3 regions of the Sphingobium sp. B1D7B genome follow, and region 3 is predicted to be linked to each of the others. Evidence: predicted binding sites of a transcription regulator. Region 3 holds the regulator's gene; each other region holds the start of a gene.

Region 1 (7,975 bases), on a different contig from region 3:
ACCATCCCTCCCCTCCCCGTCAAGATCGAGGGACCCGAGGCATTCAATGATAGCGGCGATGAGGACGAGCTGCCCGAACTGGACGAAGCTGCCTGACAAGGGCGCCGGAGGGGCCTCGTCGCCCCTCCGACACACTTGGAGGGCCGTTACCACGGCCATTTTGGGGCGCTGCGCGCAAAAGAAAAGGCCCGCCGGGGGGGCGGGCCTTTAGGTATCCTTTGACGATGAGGGGGGGCGTGAGCCCGCTTTCTCAAAGCCGTTGAGTGACATATAGGCCTGTTGACGACACCGTCAATAGCGTAGGCCTAAGGATGTATCGCGTTGCCCTTTACGACTGATGAAGCCCAGGAATTGCCCGGCATCATATCAGCACCGCGCTTTGCTACTTACCTCCAGGCCATGGGTAATGACAGGGACAAGGCCCTGGCGCTCTACGAGTGGAATCTTGATCTATCGGCTGCCTTGTTCGTCCCTTTGCAGGTTTGCGAAGTCGCAATCCGCAACGGAATCTCCGAGGGGATCGAGCGCGTGCACGGCGCAAACTGGCCTTGGAACAATGGTTTTCTTCGGAGTTTGCCAAGGCCGCGAACAAGAAAGCGCTACAGCGCTGCTAATGACCTAGGCCAATGCGCTTCCTATTTGCCGACAACCGGCAAGATCATTGCCGAGCTCAAATTCGCGTTCTGGGAAAATATGTTCACCGTCGGACAGGAGACGCGCATCTGGAACCAACATTTCCGCGCCTGCTTTCCCGGCGCCCCGCCCAACCAGTCTATCGCGCAGTGCCGTCTAACCGCATACAATGATCTTCGCGCTATCCGCCAGTTGCGCAACCGGATTGCTCACCACGAACCCATTTTTGCGCGTGTGATCGCTGACGATACCAACGCATCCATGACATGATTGCGTGGCGCAGCCCGATTTCAGCTGCATGGATGGACAACAAGCAAGCCGTTCTCGGCTTGGTGCAGGCCAAACCTCAGCCCTGAAGATCGTCGCGCTGGAAAGCTGATCGAACGACTGAATCAGTCCTGACATACTGATTCAGATTTCCGGTTGGACCTCGCGCGCGCGCGCGAGGACAGTGCGGCTATGCTCGATGCCGACGATCAGCTCATCCGCCTGCAGGCCGTGGACCTCGCACGCAACATCGCGCGCCGCTACGAGATTCACGTTCAGCGCGACCTCTTCGGCGCAATCGTCGTTGACTATAGCTGGGGCCGCATCGGTGCAGCCGGGCAAGCCCGGCGCGTTTCGTTCGATGACGACGATCGCGGTGCGCGCTTCGTTCGCCAGCTCCTCGCGCGCAGAGAGACGGCGACCGCCAGAATTGGCGTCGCCTATCGCCGCGTTTAGCCACTGTGGTCGCCCGCCGTCCGCCGGCTCAACAAATCGAGCGATTTCGCATCGCACGGCGGAGCCGCAGTGTTCAGGCCAAGCAGAAGATCCTCGCGGCTGATCAGCGGCAGCCATTGGCGACCATAGCTCCGCGACGCGAGATAAAACACGCTCCCATGGCAGGCGACCATGCTGCAGCGGTCAGAGCGATCGATAAGGGTCGCCATTGGGCCGTGCTTCAATCCCAAGGCCTCCAAATCGACGCGGAGCTGCACGCCGCAATGCCGGCATTGCGCGCGCGCCAGCGCATTTGAATAATGCAATGCACCCAGCGTCCGCGCCCAACGGGGAAAAATCCGTTCAATCTTAGCTGTCATGCGGTAATTCTACCGGCTCACGGAATCGTGGTCCAGTTCCATAGGTAGGTAAATCTGAGCGCGACCCTACGGGTACGGCTCTATCTTCGCTGCGCTCCGACCGAGCCAGCGTGCCGGCGTCTCGTCCCTTCGGGTAACGATCCTCGCGTGGTAGAGCCGGGCAGGCCACTCCCCTTCGCCAGCTCTTGGGCCAGCGCCCCGTTCCGCGGCCTTTGATGCCCGAAGATCCTCGTGCGCGCGCCGGACCATGCCGGCGACACGGTAGGGCCGCTGCCACGGCCGTCCTGGGGCGCTACGCGCGTTCCGGGGCCTGCTCCTCCCCCTCTGCTACGGCCTGCCAGCGGCCGCTTGTCCATGCCGCCTAGCAGATTAGCATGTCTCATACCCATGAGTGGGCTCAGCAGCCATGTAACCCAATCCAACATAAGCGGCCATCGCCCTGGCTATTGTGTTGGCGCGGGCCTCGTTAGCTGCAAATTCAGGACTTGTCGGATATGCTGCAACAAGTTGCTCCTGAGACATGTTCGGAAATTGAGCGACATACTGCTGCCAAAGCTAGTTATTGTATTGCTGCATACTGTTAAGAGAGTGCGCCAGTTCGTGGGCAACCACGTATAGAGCGCCATTTTGATGTTGCGTATACTGATACGCCAATTGAGCATTGATCAACACGGGCACATTGTTGCCATTCGACCCTACCAGGTTCTCTCCGGCTCGCCCCGGTCCAAAATTCGTGGTGACTAATCTGAATGTCATGTTCTTCGCGTTAGCTAAGACTTCGGCGAATGAGTAACTGCCGGAACAGGGCACCAAAAAAGTGCCTTGGGAGTAAGAATAGAGCGCGGCTGCCCCTCCAATCCCGATGAGGGCGTTTTTGATCTTGCCAGCAGTAATAACAATTTCGGGAGTATTAGCGTCTTCGTCGATCGTGACATTGTTTTTGACGCTCAAGTCGGACATCGCGAGGTCCGCTAGTGCAACCCCTGGGCCCGCTGGCGATCCCCCGCCGTCAAAATTATAATAATCCGTCTGCATAAATACAGAGTATGGGCGCGCGGTGACGACGATCTCGCTCGGCATCTCACTCTCCAACTAAGTGCTTCGTTTCGGGACCCGAGTGTCGGAATAATATCGTGATCTGTCAATAAGATAGTGCGGAATTCAACGGGTTGGGCGGGTAGGCATCTTGTGATAGGATGCCTCATGTCGAGCACCGATGTGAGAGGATTGCTATGTTAATCGGGCGAGTTGCTGCCGCTTCGTTCATGATCTCGACCTCAGCCTTATCACAGGTTCCCCCTCCCCCGCCTCTCCCTGGCCAAACGGCCATGGAGCAGAAGCTGGTAAGAGCCATCGAGGGTAAAAATTTAAATGGCTACTCGGCACTGCTCGATGACAAGGTTGTTGTTACCGAGGATGGTAAAGAAGTCGCGCGATCGAAAGAGGAATGGCTAAGCATTTTTGGCAGCAAGCTGGGTGCAAAGGGCGTAGTATTTCGTATTGAAGCAGGATACTCATCATTTGGAAAAATTCTTCTAATTGAGTATTTCAATTCGATGGCGAGTTGGGGGCGCAGCACACCCGCGCACTGTTGTTGGTCTTATGATGCCGTCTCATATGATATTGGGTCTACCGGGAAAATCATCGCGATTAGAAGGCTGCAGGGGGGCGACAAGGTGTTTCATCAAACGGACACCAGAAATAAGTAGCCTGTTCTAGGCAAGCAGCGATTTCAATTTGGACTTCGCGCGCGTGTGGTTTGGGCGCGACCCTCCGGGCACGGCTCTATCTCCGCTGCGCTACGACCGAGCCACCGTGCCGGCGTCTCGTCCCATTCGGGTGACGATCCTCGCGTGAGATAGCCGGGCAGGCCACTCCCCTTCGCCAGCTCTTGGTCAGCGCTGCGTTGCGTGGCCTTGATGCCCGAAGATCCTCTGTGCGCGCGCCGGACGATGCCGGCGACACGCTAGGGACCGCTGCCGCGGCCGTCTCAGGGCGCTGCGCGCGTTCCGGGGCCTGTTCCTGCCCCCTTTGCTACGGCCTGGCCGTCTCCGGCGCTCACGCGCCTCCGCTTGGTCGTGCGGGAGGTATCCCCAACGCTCAGTCGCTCCGCTCCCTGCGCGCCGGGTGATCCCCCTCCCCCCCGCACGAGCCGATGCAAATTCCCCGACCCAGTTCGCCACTCGGCAGAAGCCGATGGCACGGGGCCATCGCCTTCGGCTCCAAATCAGAAAGGGAAAAACATGACGATCCAGAATGCCTCACAGCCGCAGAGCAAGGTCGCGAAGATCGCAGCGCTTAACGACGCCATGCGTAAAGCACTGCCACAGGCCACTGGATTTAATCGTGTCGTCTTCACCGCAGGCATCGATGCCATGATCGGCGATGCGGCCCGTTGGCCCGGCTATGGGCGTCAGGCCGAGCTGCTGCGTGAGGTCCGCCAGTTTGACACGTTCGACAGCGACAACGACCCCCACGGCGAGCGAGATTTCGGGCTGTTCGATTGGCAGGGCACAAGCTGCATGTGGAAGATCGACTATTACGACACCGCCTTAGAGTTCGGTTCCTCAGACCCCAGCGATCCCAGCAAGACCGCGCGCGTTCTCACGATCATGCGTAGCGACGAATACTGATTGCGTGCGGGGCGGCCGAGCGCGCCGCCCCTCCCCCTTCCCATTCGACATCATCAGGAAGACTGACGCCGTGAGCAACGACCTCATGCACCGCGCCCAGATCGACGAGATCACCGCAGGGCGCAGCCGCGCTATCGATCTTTGGATGCAGGCCTATGACAACTTCCATGCTCTCACTGCCGAGGCTGCAAAAATCTGCGTTGGAGGATCTGTCTCCCTCCCCGTCGGGCGGTTTGAAAAAATGGAGTTGGCCGAATCGTTCCTTGCGGCCGAGATCAAGCGGAAGCGAGATCGCGAAACGGGCAAAATACATGAGAAGCCCGCTCGGGACGACTTTGAAGACCAGATTACCGGCGCGATCGACTCCCGCTGCTGGACCCATCTTCTGGAGACGCTTGGCTTTGACCAACTGCTGGACCGTCAGGCACGCGAGGAGTTCTATTCAAGCTTGAAGGGCGCACCGCCGGCATTCACCTCTGAAAATTGCACGTCGACGTTCGGCAACATCTGGGAGAACCGCCGCACGCTTTATCTGCGCGGTATTGCCAACACGTTCATGGCTCTGGACCGCCGGTTTCGGTCACATGACGGGTTCAAGATCGGGTCGCGCCTCATCATCGAGCGGGCGCTAAGCGACAGCCTGAATTGGTGGGACAGTTACAATCGCCGCGATACGCTGCGCGATGTCGAACGCGTGTTTCGCGAACTGGACGGCCTTGGCCCCTGCCCCGAGCATCAGAGCATCATAAGCCGGGTGACGGGCCTGCACGGACAGACCCCTTGCGTCATCAAGGGCGAATATTTCCGGGTGCGCGTGTTCGGCAATGGCAATCTGCACCTCTGGTTCGAGCGCAAGGATCTGCTGCGCGAGGTGAACAAACTCCTGGCCGAATATTATGGCGAGGTCATCGGCGACGCCTACAACAGCACCAAGGCCGACGACGCGCCAGAATATCATCTGACCCCCGCCAAGAATTTCGGAGCCTTCAACTCGTCCGAGGACGTTGCCGGCGAAGTCATGCGTTATGCGCAAATTGGCTCAGGGCAGCGCGTGCTGGAGCCCAGCGCCGGCACGGGCATTCTGGCCAGGGCGGCGCGAGACAGGGGTGCGATCGTTTCATGCATCGAGCTTCAGCCAGGTCTCGCCTACGAGCTGCGCGTGCTGCACGGATTCGATGATGTCCACGAAGCGGATTTCCTCACCATTCAGCCTGACACAGAGCTGTTCGATTGCATCATCATGAACCCGCCCTTCGATCGCGGCCGCGACTGCGATCATGTCCGGCACGCCTACCAGTTCTTGAAACCCGGTGGCGTCCTGGTCGCGGTCATGAGCGCCCGCGCCGAATATGGAGAGGACCGCCGGCACAAGGCGCTGCACGATCTGGTTGAGCGCTGCAAACCGGCCTATGGCTGGGGCAAGTGGCACGATCTGCCCCCCGGATCTTTCGCCCATGCCGGAACTCAGGTGAACACGGTTATTCTGGCAATCCGCAAGCCGAGCAGCTAAATATCGGACTTTCCCGCCCAGCGTGACTGAAGGCGAAATCGTCACGTTGGGAAACCGGGCCGGTGGATCGCTCCACCGGCCCATTTCCTTTGGTGTTCTGATCGCTCGATGTAGCGCGCTTGGCTCCCAGTCGCGGCTAGGCTGTCGGTTTTCCGTCGCGCAATCGCTCGATGCGTCTAAGCGCTGCGTTCATATTCTGTGATCGCCCGATTTCAGTCTCGCTTGTGCAGCTATCCCAAAAGTACTTCAGCGCCTCATTGGGGACGCCGAGGAAACGCAGCGCTTTCAATGCGAGGCGCACGTCCGGCCCATCTTGCTTTCCTTGGGCGCTACGGGCGCACGCCTGTTGTAGCACCTCCATCGCTTCATCCATGGTCGCGCTGGAGCATTTTCAGAGTGGCGTCGGCAAACTGCCTCATGGCCCGATGCCAGTAAGGCCCCGCCTCCTCCCATGGAGGATCAATGGCGCGATCGCGGCGACTATTCCACATCTCTTCCGCCAACTGCTCCGCGAGCGCGTCGCGATCATTGGTTGTGCAAAGCCGACACCGATCCATCGTCCTGCTCCGACATGGGGGCATCCCACTCCTGAGGCGTCATGCCCATCATCATTTCGAACAGCCCAAGGTCGAGCGGTTCGTCCTCATTTTCAGGATCGAGCGGGCGCATCAGAACGGGAGGCTCGCTTGTCGAGGGTCTGGGACACCCTCCTCCCCGTCCATCAGACTCTGGATCTGCAGGGCGAGTTCCTTTGCCGCCGCCATGCGCAGAGTGTCGCGCGGAGCTGTCAAACCGACACGAGCCCACCCAGGGGCGGACAGCAATGCATCGGCGAGGTCATTCGTGCTGGGCTGTTCCATTGGAACAAAATAAGAACGGAATCTGATTCGGGTCAAGAGAGCTAGCGACCAATGGATGCTCTGCGGGGCAATCTGGCAACGGATCTGCGTCACGGGTATTGGATATGCACCCAGTATAGGGAAGCGACCCGCCAACTGGAAAACTAAGGCCGGTGGATCAACTCCACCGGCCCTTTTGCGCCTAGGCGTTCAGCGCGTCCTTGAGGCCCTTTGCAGCAGAGAAAGAGACCTTCCTCGATGCCGCGATCGTCATCGCCGCGCCAGTCGCGGGATTTCGCCCCTCGCGAGCGGGCGTGTCTTTGACCTTGAATTTGCCGAAGCCGTTTAAGCTGATCTCTTCGCCTTTAGCGGCGGCGGCCGCGATCTCAGCGAACACGCTATCGACATATTTCTTGGCGTCGGCCTTTGCAATGCCGTGCGCATCGGCCAGCTTTTGAGCGAGGTCGGCGTTATTCATCGTCTGGATGTCCTTCATTCGTAGCGATCGTTGCGGGCTTCGCATTTATCTGTGACCGCAGCTTCTGCCAACGGGCTGCATAATGGTTTCGCTAAGCACAAAATACAAATTAGGACTGCTCGATTGACTTAATACCAAAAAGTTGTGCCGGAGTTAACCCGGTTGTTAACTTAGTTATTATCGAGACAGCGGCATAAACAAAGATTAGAATGAGGAAAAAGTATCCAAATGCGCCAGCGTTTGGAAAGTATCGGTTAACTAGAATAGACAAAAATAAACAAAGTGCTGGGGTGATTGTGATTATCTCAGCCCAACCAATTATCTTTTTATCGCGTAGTGTCATCGTATCTTCCTATGTATCCTGTACGGTAATTACAGGTCATGCTGGCGGCTGTCTACTATCGGGGGCTAGCGTCAAAAAATCGGTCGTTTAGTTGACCGTCAACCAGCCCCGCCCTCTCCTGCTCATAAGGCAGCATTTCGGCGAATTGTGCGGCGCACAAATTATTCTCAATTCTTGATTGTCAACTTAATTTGAACAACGTTCGATTAAGTTGACAATTTGCCGTAGTGTGATATCATCTCTGTAGTTTGATAGCACGAAGGACATGGCTATGCCAGCACTGACCATCAGAAACATTCCCGATGAAATTCACCGTGGTCTGAAGATCCTTGCGGCGCGCCATGGCCGCAGCGCGGAGGCAGAGGTTCGTGAACTCATCGCAGCGGCAGTCATGCCACCAGATCGCATGAAGATGGGCCAAGCCCTGTGGGATCTCGGGCGCGAGATCGGTCTCACT
Region 2 (7,975 bases), 420 kb from region 3:
GATTTGGACCAGATCTCGATATTGTCGCCCTCGCGCGCAGCGATCGCGCGAAAGCCATCCCATTTGGGTTCATACTGCCAGCCGGGTGGGGAGGGCAGTTCCTCGACCAAAACCGCTTCCATGGGCGCAAGCGGAGCCTTGCTGTCGTCAGTATGGGTTGATTTCGAGCGAGCCATGCCAGGATAACCCCTGGCGGGGAGAGCGGTTGCCCGGGCTGGCAGTCCATTCAGTCGGCAGACCGGCGTACCTTTCAGCATATGCGGTGTTACGAGCCATGTGCCGATTGAGATGGGCCGCTCCATCGTTCCATCGCACGGGACCCCGCCACCGAGCGCTCTCTTGGCTATGTCCACGGCCTTAGCGGAGGGTGGGGCAGGGGACATTGGTCGTAATAGCGTTGTTCAAAGGGTCGATGGGCGGTTGCTGAAAGCTGTCATCGATTCAGACCTGAGCGGCCATACGGGCATCCAACTCTGAATGGCGAAGTTGCTCAGGAGCGGACAGGGTAATCCGGTGCGAGGCGCAGTGCAGGCTAAGCAGATGCCGTTGGCGCCAATGGGGCATCCCGATTTCCGGCTGGTCGTGCTGCTGCCTGCGGAAGGCGACGCTTAGGCGGACCAGCTAGTGAAAAAACGAACAGCTCGCTATTCGTTGGCGCCGTCAGGTCAATCTCGCAGCTTGTAATGTCATCTCTGAAGGCGGCAGTTGCGCGAACACTTTCCCATCGCTCGCTGCCAGGTTCGATTCCCGGCCAGCCGGTTTGCTGGCGCAAGACGGGATCGGGGTGGAGGACTTCAGGGCCCGTCCAGCGGACAATCTCGTCGGACCAGGCTTCGTTGTCCTCGCCGCGAAATTGTTGCGAGGCGATCTTTAGGGGTGCGGAAAGCGATGCTCGCGCGTGCTTCCCTCGCTCGGCGACACGAAGCGCATGATCGCGGTTGGTCGCATCCTTTAATCGGCGTCTTAAAGAGGCGGCGCGCATGGCGGCCGCGAAGGATCTTGTCCTTGGGTCAAAGCCTCATGACGGAGGGCGCGAGCAACAAACCTAGCTCAACCGAAGGTGGCGTAACGCTCTAGTGCCAACGCACTATGCGAACTTATGACGATTTTTATGACCATCGAAGGAGGTCATGAAATAATCTTTAAATAACATAGAATTTTGGCGTACACCCTCTCCGCCACTTACAAATGAGCGCTGGTGCCGACGGCGCGTGCCCCTCGCCTCCGTCGTTGCCGATTTCGCCCCTGGGTGCTTGCGTTCGCTGCGATCGGGTGATGGTTAGTTCGATGGCCTGCCGCTCCCTTTTTATTCCAAGCGATCTCCGCAGGCCTATGCGCAACATCAGGGGCCGTCGCACCGCGTCTCTTGCGCTCTCAACCTTGCAGCGCCACGCGGACCGCCGCCAGATCGCGCGCGAACAAATTTTGTTCTCGCGCTTGCGCCTCTCCGCTCAGGCGCAGCAGATAGCTGGGATGGGCGCTCAGCCAGAGCTGGCTGCCATCCGCGAGCTCATAGGGCCGGCCGCGCTCCTTGGCGATGCTGGGTGTCCGGCCTAGCAGGGCGCGCCCGGCGCTGGCGCCCAAGGCCAGCACGATCGTTGGTTGAACGATCCGTCTTTCGGCATCGAGCCACCAGCGGCAATGGTCGATCTCCCCCGCGGTCGGGTTTTGGTGGAGACGTCGCTTGCCGCGTTGCTCGAATTTGAAATGTTTGACGGCGTTGGTCAGCCGGATTTCGGCACGATCGAACCCCGCCGTCTCCAGATGCCCGTCGAGCAACTGCCCCGCCGGACCGACAAAAGGCCGGCCCTCCTGCTCTTCGAAATCGCCCGGCTGCTCGCCCACGATCATCAGCCGCGCGTTGCCGGGCCCTTCGCCAGCGACGGCGCGCGTGCCGTTGCAGCCGATCGAGCAGGCCGTACAGGTCGAGATGCCCTCGGCAATCTCACTGAGGGACGTCGGGGGCGGGCGCTGGAAGGGATCGGCGCCTTGATCGACCATCTGAGCCTCGCGGGCCTGCGCGCCGGCAATCAACGCAGGGATCAACGCGGCTTCCGGCAGGTTCTTCCAGTATCGCCGGGGCATTTCCTTCACCATCATCGCCACCTTGAGCCGCGCGGGGTTGAAGATGGAGGCATAATAACGCTGCCAAAGCCCTTCGATCTCGTCTTCGCCGGGGGCATCCCGGGCGTCGGCGCCCGGCCCCTCCGCGAGCTGAGCGCCATCCCAGTGCAAGCTGAGATCGGGCGTCAGGATGGACCAGCGCTGGCTCGCGAACCGATTGAGGAAAAACGGGGCGTTGGCGCGCACGATGGCATGATCCGGCTCGAACCAGGCCACGTAGCGGTCCGTTCCATCGGGATCCTGGGCCAGCCGGAACCGCACGAACGCCCTCATCTTGTGAATGTCGCGGCGCACCTGCCGCTCCAACTGCGTGAGGGCGTGCACATCGGCATCGCTCGTCTTTTCAAGCAGGTGCGGGTCGCTTTGCAGGCGCCACAACAGGCGATAGAGCAGCGCCAACCGTGTATCCGAGCTGTGCAGGATCACCTTGCGGGCCAACTCGATGAAGCGCTTGTTGGCCGTGACCGGGCGGGGTGATGGAGCAGGCTCAGGCGTGTCTTTGGACGCGAACAAATCCCGCGCGCCGTCCGATGCCGCTGCCCAGCGGATATGCTCCGGACCGACGCCCTGCAAGACCAGGGCGCGGGCCAGATCGCGCCATGTGTCGAAATCATGGGCGTCATCCAGCTCGGCATTGAACAGCGCGGGCTGACGCAGGAGCGGGGCCGGCTTCACCTGAACAGTTCCATCTGGCGAGGTGGCGGGGCCAGCCGGGCACGCAGGTTTGCCGTGTCGATCAAGCCAGTCGGGCGCCAGTCGGCCGTGACAATGAACGGCCGCAATTTGGTGACCGTGCGAGTGAGCCGGGCGAGATCATCCAGCCGGAGACGATGATGGCGGCGGGCTTGCAGGATGGCAGCCACCGCCCGCGTGCCCAGTCCCGGCACGCGCAGGAGCTTTTCGCGCGAGGCCAGATTGATGTCGACCGGAAAATCCTGCCGGTGCCGCAAGGCCCAGGCCAGCTTGGGGTCGATGTCGAGCGCCAGCATCCCGTCATCGTCCGTCGCGGTCTGCACCTCGCTTGTCGAAAATCCGTAGAAGCGGATCAGCCAGTCGGATTGATAAAGCCGATGCTCGCGCATCAGGGGCGGTCGCTTGAGCGGCAGAACGGCGCTGGCATCGGGGATCGGGCTGAAGGCGGAATAATAGACGCGGCGCAGGCGATGGCGGTCGTACAATTCGCTGGCCCGGCCGATGATCTGCGTGTCGCTGGCGCCATCCGCGCCGACGATCATCTGGGTAGATTGGCCGGCGGGCGCGAACATCGGCGCATGCTTGAAGCGTTTGCGCGCATCCTTCGCCTCCACCATGGCCGAACCGAGCCGCGCCATCGCGCCTTCGATCTGCCCGCCATTCTTGTCGGGCGCCAGATCGGTCAGGCCGCGCTCGGTCGGCAGTTCGACATTGATCGAGACGCGGTCCGCCCACAGGCCCGCTTGCTCGACCAGCGCGCGATCGGCCTCGGGGATCGTCTTGAGGTGGATATAGCCCTTGAAGCCATGATCCTCCCGCAAGGCACGGGCGACCTCGATCAGCTGCTCCATCGTATGGTCGGCGGACTTGATGATGCCCGAGGAGAGGAACAGGCCCTCGATATAATTGCGCCGGTAGAAGTTGAGCGTCAGCTCGACCACTTCCTGCGCCGTAAAGCGCGCCCGCCGCACGTTCGAGCTTTTGCGGTTGACGCAATAATGGCAGTCGAAAATGCAATGATTGGTGAGCAGGATCTTGAGCAGCGAGATGCAGCGCCCGTCCGGCGCATAGGCATGGCAGATGCCCATGCCTTCGGTCGAGCCGATCCCCTTGCCATCGCGACTGTTGCGCTTGGCCGTGCCGGACGATGCGCAGGAGGCATCATATTTGGCGGCGTCCGCAAGGATCGCCAGCCGATCCGTAATCGTCTCCTGTTTCATTTGTTCTTTATATGTTCCAGCGGCTGGGGCGGCAAGCACCGAGCAGGCCAGCCCGGCTCGGTTCGTCTGAAAATTGCACTGCCATGTGCCTTGCGCTATGCGCTGGGGAAGAGCCCCGGTGTCCGCTGATCCTCGCTGATTCGCGCCGCCGGGGCCTTGATTTTTACAACTGATGAGTAGGCACCCGCACATGTCCCGTCGTCGCCAGATTTATGAGGGCAAGGCGAAGATCCTTTATGAAGGTCCCGAGCCCGGCACGCTGATCCAGTATTTCAAGGACGATGCGACCGCCTTCAATGCGCAGAAGAAGGGGACGATCTCCGGCAAGGGCGTGCTGAATAACCGGATTTCCGAGCATGTCTTCACGCTGCTCGCGAACATCGGCGTGCCCACCCACTTCATCAAGCGGCTGAACATGCGCGAGCAGCTCATCCGTCAGGTCGAGATCGTGCCGATCGAGGTCGTGGTGCGCAATGTCGCTGCTGGCTCGCTCTCCACTCGGCTGGGCATTGAGGAGGGCACGCAGCTGCCCCGCACGCTCATCGAATATTATTACAAGGATGATGCGCTCGGCGATCCGCTGATCACCGAAGAGCATATCGCCTGCTTCGGCTGGGCGAGCCAGGAAGAGATGCACGACATCGCCGACATGGCGATCCGCGTAAACGACTTCATGAGCGGCTTGTTCGCCGGCATCGGCATCCGTCTGGTCGACTTCAAGCTGGAGTTCGGCCGCATCTGGGATGGCGATTTCTCGCGCATCATTCTGGCCGACGAGATCAGCCCCGATGGCTGCCGCTTGTGGGATATGGCCACTAACGAGAAGCTGGATAAGGACCGCTTCCGCCGCGATCTGGGCGGTGAGGTCGAGGCCTATCAGGAAGTCGCGCGCCGCTTGGGCCTGCTGCCCGAGGGCCTTGAGAACGACGTTCTCGATCTGGAGAGCCACCGCAAGAAGCGCGGCAAGTAAGAGACGTTTCGGGCCGGGCGCTCATCAGCGGCGCCCGGCTCCCGCGCCTTTACATCGCCGCGCCGGGCAGCACCCAGGCATTGAGGCCCATCCACAGGGCCATGGCGACCATGAACAGGTCTTCGGTCAGCGAGACGAAGCCGAGTGGCACATTGGTCCCGCCGCCAACGCAGGCACATTTGAGGCTGCGTTTCTCCACATAGACAGCCTTGTAGATCGAGACCGCGCCGATGCCGCCGATGAACGCGGCGACTGGTACCGAGAGCCAGGGCAGGGCCCCCGCGAGCATCAGCACGCCGGCGCCCAATTGGGCGAACGGATAGATTGAGGCATAGGGCACCCATTTGCGGGCCAGCAGATCATAGCCCAGGAACATGGTCGCGAACCGATCCACATCCTGCAGCTTGAGCATCGCCAGCAGGATCATCGTCACGGAGATGAAGCGCTCGAGGGTGAGCAGGCTGAGCAGCGGCGCGGCCGTCAACAGATCGATCGTCAGCGCGATCAGCGCCGCAACAGCGAAGACGACCAGAACAGGCGTATAGCTCGTCGCGTTCGGATCCTTGACGCTGAGGCCCAGGAAGCGGCGCAAGTCATCATGGCCACCGATCCGCTGACCGTCGATGAACACCTGCGGCGTGGTGGTCACATAATGCTCGGCCTTGAAGGCTTCCTGCTGGGCGCGGGTTTCGATCCAGCGATCCTCGACATCATAGCCTTTGCTGCGCAGCAGGTGGAGCGCCTTGAGGCCATAGGGGCAGATGTGGGTCGGCATGACCATCCGATAGAGGACAGCCTTGCGGCCCTTCGGGTTTCGGGGTTCAGGCATTGACGCTCATCCTTGCTGAGAAGTCCATGCACCCCATATAGGGTCTGTACCATGGTACGGAGTCAAGCATGGCGGCGATCAGCATTTCGGGTCTGGCGAAAGCCGGCGGTGTGGGGGTCGAGACGATCCGCTTCTACCAGCGCAAGGGGCTGCTCCCTACGCCTGAGAAACAGGCCGGCAATGATCTGTCCGGGGGCATAAGGCGCTATAGAGAGGAGGATGTCCGGCGGCTGCGCTTCATTCGGGCGGCGCAGCAGGCCGGCTTTACGCTGGAAGAAATCCGCACGCTTTTGTCGCTGGACGCGGGGCAGGATCGCGCCCGCGCGCGCGCTCTGGCGGAAGAGCGGCTGGTCCAGCTCGATGAAAGGATCGCGCAACTCGAAGCGGCCCGCGCCTCGCTGCGCCAACTCGCGCGGACCTGTGCCCGTTCCGAAGAAGGGCCGTGCCCGATCCTGCAATCCTTCGGCGTGTGAGGCCTTATCCGGCCGGCAGGCGCAGGCGTACCATCAGGCCGCCTAGGTCCTCGCTCTCATCCAGCGTGACAGAGCCACCGTAGATTTCCGCGACATCGCGCACGATGGCGAGGCCAAGGCCGGTGCCGGGCTTGCCGCTATCCAGCCGCACGCCGCGATCGAAGATGCGTTCGCGCGCGGCCTCGGGAATGCCCATGCCGTCGTCCTCCACGAGAATGTCGACCCAGGGCGTGCTCTGCACCACGGTGACGAACACGCTGCCGCCGCCATATTTGGCGGCATTCTCGACCAGATTGCCGAGCAGCTCGTCTAGATCCTGCCGCTCGACGCGGACGACGGCCGTCTGCGCGCCGTCGCGGTCGATGCGGACATCCGGGTAGAGGCGCTCGACGGCGCGCTCCACCGCTTCGAGGCTCGGCCACACCAATGTGCGGCTCTGCGCCGCGCCGCGCCGGCCGAGGGCACGGGCGCGGGCAAGATGGTGGTCGATCTGGCGGCGCATCGTCCCGGTTTCCCGCACCACTGTCGTGGCCAGGTCGGGCGACTGGGCCGTCGCGGCGTTCATCACGACCGTCAGCGGCGTCTTGAGCGCGTGGGCGAGATTGCCGGCGTGGCGGCGGGCTTCCTCCGCCTGCTGCTCGTTATGGGCGAGCAGCGCGTTCAATTCCTCGACCAGCGGCTGGACCTCCCGCGGGAGCGGCACGGTTACGCGGCTTTTCTCGCCATCCCTCATGCGCGCGATTTCGCGGCGGATATGGCGCAGCGGCCGCAGGCCGAAGAACACCTGCAAGCCGGCCAATATGATCAGCCCGACGCCAAGAATGACGAAGCTGTTGAACAGCGTGGCCCGCAGCGCGTGGATCTGCGCGTCCAGGCCCTCGCGGGCCTGCGCGACGATGAAAATCCACCGCGTATTGCTGCCCGGCAGGATCACGGTGCGAGCCATCAGGCGCAGCGGCTCATCGGGGAACTGGTTGCTGTCCATCCCCTCGCCGGGATTGGTGGTCATGCCCGGCGTGACGCGGATCGCCCGGTCCCATAGCGAACGCGAGCGCCAGTCTTCATGGCCCTGACCGCTGATCTGGTAATAGAGCCCGCTCGCCGGCTCCAGAAACCTTTGGTCGGCGAGCGGCCGATTGAACAGCACTTCGCCTTCCGGGCCGATCTCCGCCGAGGAGATCATGGCGGTCAGCACATAGGACAAGCCGTCATCGAAGGTGCGCGTGACGGTGCTCACCAGCACCCGGTCGAGCGCCAGCGCGCCGCCGAGCAACAGCAGGCCGATCCAGATGGCCGAGATGCCGAGAATGCGGCGGCTGAGCGATCCGGTGCTGCGGCTGGAGGCTGGCGCGGGCGCCGTCTCCGCGTCTTGCGGCGCCGGTTCAGCCAGCGGGGTCCTCCAGGCTGTAGCCAAGACCGCGGATGGTGGAGATCACATCGGCACCCAGCTTCTTGCGAATGCGCGTGACGAACACTTCGATGGTGTTGGAATCCCGGTCGAAATCCTGATCGTAAATATGCTCGATCAGTTCGGTGCGGCTCACCACCTTGCCCTTGTGGTGCATCAGGTAGGAGAGCAGCTTATATTCCTGCGCGGTCAGCTTCACCGGCTCGCCGTTCAGCGTGACCTTGCCCGAGCGGGTATCCAGCCGCACGCTGCCGGCGA
Region 3 (7,975 bases):
TCCCACGCACGCTGCAAATGGCGATGAGCGGATTGCGCGAGCTGTCCGTCATCCAGACGCCGCCGGTGGATCGCCTCGCCGTGCGCACCTATGTCATGCCGTGGGATGACGTGGTGCTTCGCGAGGCGCTGCTGCGCGAGCATTATCGCGGCGGGCAGACCTATTTCGTCGTGCCGCGCATCTCGGACATGCCGGACATGGAGGATTTCCTCCGAGAAAAGGTGCCCGAAGTGCGCGCCATTTCCGCCCATGGCCAGATGTCGGCCAGCGAGGTCGAGGAGCGCATGTCCGCCTTCTACGAGCGCAAATATGATGTGCTGCTCTCAACGACCATCGTTGAATCCGGTCTCGACATCCCGAGCGCCAACACCATCATCATCCATCGCGCGGACCGTTTCGGCCTCGCCCAGCTCTACCAGTTGCGCGGCCGCGTGGGCCGATCCAAGACGCGCGCCTATGCTTATATGACAACCCCGGCCGACCGGCTGACGACGGAAACCGCCGAAAAGCGGCTGAAAGTCCTGTCCGATCTCGATACGCTGGGCGCCGGCTTCCAGCTCGCCAGCCATGATCTCGACATTCGCGGCGCGGGCAATCTCGTCGGTGACGAGCAGAGCGGCCACATCAAGGAGGTCGGCTTCGAGCTTTACCAGTCGATGCTGGAAGAGGCGATCATGGAAGCCAAGGCGGGCGGTGCCGCGCTCGCCCCGGCACCGGACAAGTCCTCACCGCAGATCAATGTCGAGGCGCCGATCATGATCCCGGAGGATTATGTGCCGGATCTCGACCTGCGCATGGGCCTCTATCGCCGCATCAACGAGCTGGAGGACAAGGGCGCCATCGAGGCCTTCGCCGCCGAACTGATCGACCGCTTCGGCCCCCTACCGGACCCGACCCAGAATCTGCTGACGCTGATCGACGTGAAGCTCAATTGCCGCAAGGCGGGCATCGCCAAGATCGACATCGGCCCGCGCGGCGCGCTGGTGAGCTTCCAGAACGACCAGTGCCGCAATCTCCCGGGCCTCATCGGCTACGTTCAGAAACTCGGCGTCATCGCCAAGCTGCGGCCCGACAGCAAACTCGTCATCCAGCGCGCCTGGGGCGACCCCAAGGCACGGCTGAATGGGGCGCTGAAGCTGAGCCAGGGGTTGGCAAAGAGTATTGGGTGAAGGGCGGATTAGCGCGAAAGCGCGCGATGTGGGGCATGTAACGGGACGGCGCCGGAGGGTCGAAGCAGAGACACCGGCTGGGCAGCTTTCCTCGACGCTGAGGAGTCATCATGGCTCCTATCGATAGAAAAAAGCTGCAGATGCCGGCCTTCTTCTAGCTTCACCGTTCCTGCTGAGTAGGATCCGAGGTGCGCAGCAGGCGCGTATCGAAGAGCCGTATCGAAGCATCCCAGTGCACGGGCCGGTCCTTCGATACGCCGCTTCGACAAGCTCAGCAGCTACTCAGGACGAACGGAGGGAATTCCGACAATGGCGTCGCGCCTGATTAGTCCGTGTTCAACACCAACGTCGGACCACAGCCGTAGCCGCTTTGAAGCGGTGACGAAGGATCGGTGAACGACATGTTCTAGCGTGGGAAGCGGCCGCTCAAGCCGGAGCGCGTTTGTCGAAGAATGAACAAGGCTCAGGGATTTTGATAAGTGGGCTGAAATCAACCGTCCAAAGATCAAGTTCGTACAGATCCCCGTCTTGGTCCAGAATCAACCCAACCCTAACTTGCATCCCATCTTCGTCGTAAAAGCCGCAAGAGCCAGCCTCGCCTCCATATGTGCGTTCGAGCTTTTGCGATACAAATGACAGGCTTCCCATCCCGCCATCATCCATCTCCTCAACGAGAAGCTCAGGCGGTAGGGCGTTACTGCACTCGTTCACCTCCCAAAGGTAGGCAACCAACGCCCGCTCTTCAGGCTTAAGAGGGCGAGGTGCAGAGTGCATTTAACGTCAAATAAGGGATTCAATATTGACTGCAATGACATGGTATCTGGACAGGCAGGTTTTAAGATTGCCGATGATAGCTGACGTTCTTGCCACCAACCCACTTCACGGCCGCCCCTGGAAGCGTCCCGCCCGAGCCGTCCTACTCAATCCATAGCCCATGCGCCCGGTGCCAGTCTTCCAGCCCCTCGTCTGGATAGCCGTCGAAGCACTGGTCATCCGACCCGATCTGCGGCTCGACCCAATTCGCCTTTGATCCGAGCATCATGTGCACCAGCGACGGCGGCTTGGGCAAATCGCTGTCGATCGCGGAAGCGAAAGGGTGGAGCAGGTCGGGATACTCTGGGCTGAACACCCAGAGCGCGCTCGCGCAGGCCGGGCAGAAGTGCCGCTCGCCGGTGCTGACGCGGCATCCGCCCTCGCCCCCACCGCCGCCATCGTCCAGCGCAGCGTGATAGACGGCGGTCTCGCCTTCCACCTTGTGCGTGCGCTTGTCGGCGTGGAGATTGATGGCATAGCCGCCACCGCCGGCGGTCTTGCGGCAGATCGAGCAATAACAGCGCAGAAAGGGCACCGGCGCATGGCTGTCGACGGAAAAGCGCACGGCGCCGCATCGGCAGGAACCTTCGAGCTTGAGGGGCATGGCACGGTCCTCTTGTAGTGATCGTCTGTCAAGCTGAACCGCTGCCCTCCCCGCCGGTTCCCTCAGCGCCCATTGCGCGCTTCCCCTTGCGGCCACTTAATCCTTGATCTGCGCGCGCATCCTCCGCATGGCGAGCGCGCCCGGTGCCCGGCCCATGTCCGGTGGCCGCGTGCCCTGGCAGGAGATGTCCGCCCGTGATCGTTCGCAACCGCCTTGGCTTGCTCGAAGTGCTGTTCGCCTATCGCGGCACGATCATGCCGCATATCCAGCATCGGCTGGCAGGCATCGCCGTGGCCAGCGTGGCGGCCATTCTGGCAGCGCGCGCCTGGCCAGGGCTATTCGCGCAGATCAGCGGCATTCCATTCGCCCTGATCGGCCTGTCGCTCTCCATCTTCATGAGTTTCCGCAACAGTGCCTGTTATGATCGCTGGTGGGAGGGCCGCAAGCAATGGGGGGCGCTGATCATCGCGAGCCGCTCCTTCGCACGGCTCACGTCCTCGCTGCCTGAGGAGGAGCGCGCCCCGCTGCTCCGCGGCGTCTGCGGCTTCACCAACGGTCTTGCTGCCCGCCTGCGTCAGCACGACGAGGCTGCCGCGATCGGCCGGTGGGTGAACGATGGACCGTGGCGCACCTCCCCGAACCCGACCGACACCGTACTCTACGAGATGGGCGCGCACTGCCTGCGCCTGTCCGCAGACGGGCGGATCAACCCGATCCATCATTCGCTCATCGAGGGCCAACTCAAGGCGCTCAGCGATGTGCAGGCGGCCTGTGAGCGGATCGCCAGCACGCCGGTTCCGTTCACCTATTCGCTCATTCTCCACCGCACGACCTACGTCTTCTGCCTGTTGCTGCCCTTCGCGCTGGCGGGCTCGCTGGGCTGGTGGGCCCTCATTCCGGTGCTGGTGGCGAGCTATACCTTCTTCGGGCTGGACGCCTTGGGCGATCAGCTGGAAGACCCGTTCGGCTATGATCCCAACGACTTGCCGCTCGATGCGATGACACGGACGGTCGAACGCGAAATGCTCGCCCGCCTCGGCGCGACCGATCTTCCCGCACCCATCGCGCCTGACCAGCACATCCTGACCTGATCGCTCGCCCGTGCGTGGGACGACACGCCAGCCACCGAGACCTGAGATATTTGGCCGATCCGTGTTGACGTGGCTCGATTCGTTTCCTAAACGTTCTCCGTCCGTTCCATATTGGGGAACCACTCATGTTGACCGCCAAGCAACAGCAACTGCTCAGCTACATCAAGCAGCATCTCGATCAGGGTGGCGTCTCGCCCAGTTTCGAGGAGATGAAGGAGGCGCTGGACCTCAAGTCGAAGTCCGGCATCCATCGGCTGATCAGCGCGCTGGAAGAGCGCGGCTTCATCCGCAGGCTGCCCAATCGCGCGCGGGCGCTCGAAATCCTCAAACTGCCGGATGGTATGCCCGTGGCAGAGCGGACGGAAGAGCCGGCGGCGGCCACCAACGTGACCCCGCTGCGCAAGGCGGCCACCGCGCCGGCGCGGACGATCTCCATCGCCGCCAATGACGTGATCGAAATTCCGCTGCATGGGCGCATCGCTGCCGGTCTTCCCATCGAGGCGATGGAGAGCGACACCATGTTGCCGGTCCCGGCCGCGTTGCTGGGCGCCGGCGATCATTACGCGCTAGAAGTCTCCGGTGACTCGATGATCGAAGCAGGGATTTTTGACGGTGACTTCGCGCTGATCCAGCGGACCGAAACGGCGCGCGATGGCCAGATCGTCGTGGCCCTCATCGACGAGAATGAAGCGACGCTCAAATATTTCCATCATGACGGCCGCAAGGTGCGGCTCGATCCTGCCAATCGCGACCATGAGCCCCAAACCTATGAGGCGCGGCAGGTGCGCATTCAGGGCCGGCTCGCAGGGCTCTTGCGGCGCTATAACTGAGGCGGGCGATATGGGACGCCGGCTCTAGCGCGAGCCGGTGCCCGCGATCCAGGGATGGCGGCTGCGCGGGTCGTGGCCCGGCACGATCTCCCGACTGTCGAGCAGGATCAGTGCACCGCCCATGGCATTCAGCGCAGGCCGATCCAGCTTTGCCCAGCGCGGCACACATCCCGGCGGCAGGGGCCGGTCAGCGATCACAAGATCGGCCTGCGCGCAGGCGGCCACCAACTCGGGATAGGGAACGAGCAGGCGCGAGCGACTGATCAGCAGGTGAACCGGCGGCTGGTCAGCACGGCCCGGCAATGTCATCGCGCACATGTCCCGCGTGCATCCCGTGTCCGGCGCCTGCGCGAGGGACGCAAACTCACCGTCATAGGCGCTCGCTTCAGCCAGAGTCGTGCGAACATAGTCCCCGCTTCGGTCCCGCAGCAGTGCCATGCGCCCATCGCGCAGGCGCACCGCCACATGATGGCCGTCGGCGGTGACGAGCACGTCGGCGGACGGTGCCAGAAATGTCAGGAAAAAGCCTAGCGCCGTCAGAGGCAGGCCCCACCAACGCAGCGCCGTGTGCCAGAGCATCAGCCACAAGAGGCCGATCATGGCGAGCGCAAAGGCCAGTCCGCTGGAGACGGGCAGCGATAGCGTCGCAAAGGGCTGACTGGCGATAGTATGCGCAATCCACAGCAGGAACTTGAGCGCCACACCGACCACCCACCAGACCGGCGCCCCCAGCCCCACAGCGTCGAGCACCAGCGCGAGCACCTCAGCCGGCATCACCACGAAACTTGTGAGCGGAATGGCGATCATATTGGCCGCCGCGCCAAGCAGGCCCGAGCGATGAAAATGGGCAAAGGCAATCGGCGTCAGCACCAGCTCGACCAGCAGCCCGGTCGCCAGCAAGGCGCCGAGGCTGCGGGTCCAGCGCTTTATCCGCCCCTCGTCGCGTCGCTCGAACAGCCGCCGTGCGGGGGGATATTCGTAAAGCGCCACGATTGCGGTCACGGCAACGAAGCTCATCTGGAAGCTGGGGCCGATGACAGCCTCAGGCCAAAAGATCATCACGATCAGCGCGCCGGTCGCGATCAAGCGCAGCCCGATTGCCTCGCGGCCCAGAGCCATGCCCGCGATCACCAGCAAGGCGGCAATGCAGGAGCGGATCGTCGGCACCTGCGCCCCGGTGAACACAGTGTAGCCGATGCCCGCCGCGCCGCCCACGCAGGCGGCGATCATCAGCACCGGCCAGCGCAGCGCGAGGGCCGGCGACAGCGCAAGCAGACTGACCATGATGAGAATCACGCCGCCGATCAGCGCGGAGACGTGCAAGCCACTGATCGAGAGCAGATGGGCAAGCCCGCTGCGCCGCATCGCGTCCGCATCCGCCTCGCTGATCCAGTTCTGATTGCCCGTGGCGAGCGTGATCGCGATCGTCCCTTCCGGTCCCGGCAACCGCACGGCGATGTGGTGGGCGAGAGTCGCGCGCGCATCCCCGCCAGCGGTTGCCGCATCGAGGCGCTGCACTTTGCCGAGTGCCCGCCCGGTAGCGCCGAGGCCGGAAAAATAGGCCGTCCGCGCAAAATCATAAGCGCCCGGCAGGGCAGCCGGTGCAGGCGGCATTAGCCGCGCTCGGACGGCAATGCGGTCCCCTGCGGCAATCTCCTCTGCCATCTGATCGGGCGCCGCGTTGATGCGGACCCGCGCCGGCAGATCGGGCCGCGACAGCGGCGCGACCTCCAGCCGCACCAGTCCCCGGGCAGCCAAGGGCGTTGCCGAGAGGACTCGAGCCTCCATCTCCACCACCGCGGCGCGCGCAAGTGGCGGCTGCGCAACAAGAAGCGCTTTGGCCCAGATCAGCAGACAGCCCGCCGCCAGCAGCACCGCGCCAACGGCGAGCGCAGCGGGCAAGCGTCCTCCGCGCCCCACGGCGCCAAAGGCGGCGGCGACGCCCAGCCAGAAGGCGATCCACGCCATCCACTGCGGTGGCGCAGGCAGGGTGAACCAGGCGATAATCCCGGCGCCCAGCAGGATCGGCACCCACAGTGGGAGTTGCGCCCGCTCAGCCTCCAGCACCGATTCCGCTCGGGCATGAAGCCGTCCCAACCAGACACTGCTGCGGCGCAACAACGGTATTTGTCGAGCCGGAAAAGGCGTGCTAGGGGCATTCTCGTTCACTAGGAAACCCACCCGCGACATAAGGGAAAAGCAGGCATAGCGTGGCAGAAGGACGGAAACAAACAGGCACGGTCGTCACCCGCTTTGCCCCCTCGCCTACGGGATATCTCCACATTGGCGGCGCACGCACGGCGCTGTTCAACTATCTTTTCGCCCGTCACCACGGCGGCAAGTTCCTACTGCGCGTCGAGGATACCGACCGCGCCCGCTCGACCGAATCCGCAATCGAGGCGATCTTCGATGGCTTGAGCTGGCTGGGCCTTGCAGGCGATGACGAACCGGTCTTCCAGTTCGCGCGTGCGGCACGCCATGCCGAGGTCGCCAACGCCCTGCTCGATGCCGGCCATGCCTATAAATGCTTCGCGACTCCCGAAGAGCTGGCAGCCCTGCGCGAGCAGCAACGCGCCGCGCGTCAGCCGATGCGCTATGACGGGCGCTGGCGCGACCGCGATCCCTCCGAAGGCGGTGATGCCCCCTATGTCATTCGCCTGAAGGCGGCCCGCGAGGGCGAAACCGTCATCGAAGATGCCGTGCAGGGCCGTGTGGTCGTGCAGAATGCCGAGCTGGACGACATGATCCTGCTCCGCTCGGACGGCACGCCCACCTATATGCTGGCCGTCGTCGTGGACGATCATGACATGGGCGTCACTCATGTGATCCGTGGCGATGACCATCTCAACAACGCCTTCCGCCAGCTCGGCATCATCCGCGCGATGGACTGGCCCGAGCCGGTCTATGCGCACATCCCGCTGATTCACGGGCAGGATGGTGCCAAGTTATCCAAGCGGCATGGCGCCATGGGCGTCGATGCCTATCGTGACGAGCTGGGCATGCTGCCCGAGGCGGTGAACAACTATCTGCTGCGACTCGGCTGGGGTCATGGCGATGATGAGATCATCAGCCGCGAGCAGGCCGTCGAGTGGTTCGATCTGCCGGGCGTGGGTCGCTCGCCGTCGCGATTCGACCTCAAGAAGCTCGAAAATCTGAACGGCCATTACATTCGCGAGGCCGATGACGGTCGCCTCGCTCTGCTCGTCGCCGAGCGGATGGATCCGCTGGACGACGATGCGGCGGCCCAGGCCCGGCTGCACCAGCTTGCGGCGATCATGCCCGCGCTCAAGCCCCGCGCCAAGACGCTGGTGGAACTGACCGACGGCGCCGCCTTCCTCTTCGCCAAGCGCCCGCTCACGGTCGAAGAGGCTGCCGCCAAACTGCTCGACGAGAATGCCCGCGCCCTGCTCGGCACTGTGGTCGAGCGGCTGGATGCGCTGCCCGATTGGTCGCTTGAGGCGCTTGAGG

The links. The regulator LexA, encoded in region 3, represses DNA repair genes until DNA is damaged. The targets are predictions, from matches to a motif close to GTTCCNCNCTTGTTCT.
Region 1: M2336_RS18020 (DUF6771 family protein) is a predicted target of LexA. The motif match lies at 6,720-6,735, and genes of this name have one in related genera.
Region 2: M2336_RS16670 (putative DNA modification/repair radical SAM protein) is a predicted target of LexA. The motif match lies at 4,040-4,055, and genes of this name have one in related genera.

The regions. Positions count from the first base shown of each region.
Region 1 is NZ_JAOQOR010000002.1:107,335-115,309, forward strand. It holds gene M2336_RS17820 (ParB/RepB/Spo0J family partition protein) at 1-96, shown strand, start outside; gene M2336_RS17825 (Abi family protein) at 322-903, shown strand; gene M2336_RS17830 (WGR domain-containing protein) at 1,093-1,356, shown strand; gene M2336_RS18080 (TraC family protein) at 2,159-2,377, opposite strand; gene M2336_RS17835 (hypothetical protein) at 2,271-2,795, opposite strand; gene M2336_RS17840 (hypothetical protein) at 3,044-3,424, shown strand; gene M2336_RS17845 (DUF3768 domain-containing protein) at 3,959-4,348, shown strand; gene M2336_RS17850 (DUF4942 domain-containing protein) at 4,494-5,858, shown strand; gene M2336_RS17855 (hypothetical protein) at 6,384-6,527, opposite strand; gene M2336_RS18020 (DUF6771 family protein) at 6,527-6,718, opposite strand; gene M2336_RS17860 (HU family DNA-binding protein) at 6,900-7,193, opposite strand; gene M2336_RS17865 (FitA-like ribbon-helix-helix domain-containing protein) at 7,790-7,975, shown strand, end outside.
Region 2 is NZ_JAOQOR010000001.1:3,547,663-3,555,637, reverse strand. It holds gene M2336_RS16680 (ATP-dependent DNA ligase) at 1-302, opposite strand, end outside; gene M2336_RS16675 (UdgX family uracil-DNA binding protein) at 1,375-2,799, opposite strand; gene M2336_RS16670 (putative DNA modification/repair radical SAM protein) at 2,796-4,037, opposite strand; gene purC (phosphoribosylaminoimidazolesuccinocarboxamide synthase) at 4,228-5,007, shown strand; gene M2336_RS16660 (glutaredoxin) at 5,057-5,836, opposite strand; gene M2336_RS16655 (MerR family transcriptional regulator) at 5,905-6,309, shown strand; gene M2336_RS16650 (sensor histidine kinase) at 6,314-7,618, opposite strand; gene M2336_RS16645 (response regulator transcription factor) at 7,692-7,975, opposite strand, start outside.
Region 3 is NZ_JAOQOR010000001.1:3,131,764-3,139,738, forward strand. It holds gene mfd (transcription-repair coupling factor) at 1-1,169, shown strand, start outside; gene M2336_RS14685 (DUF6984 family protein) at 1,596-1,943, opposite strand; gene M2336_RS14690 (GFA family protein) at 2,086-2,586, opposite strand; gene M2336_RS14695 (bestrophin family protein) at 2,781-3,677, shown strand; gene lexA (transcriptional repressor LexA) at 3,803-4,507, shown strand; gene M2336_RS14705 (ComEC/Rec2 family competence protein) at 4,532-6,604, opposite strand; gene gltX (glutamate--tRNA ligase) at 6,718-7,975, shown strand, end outside.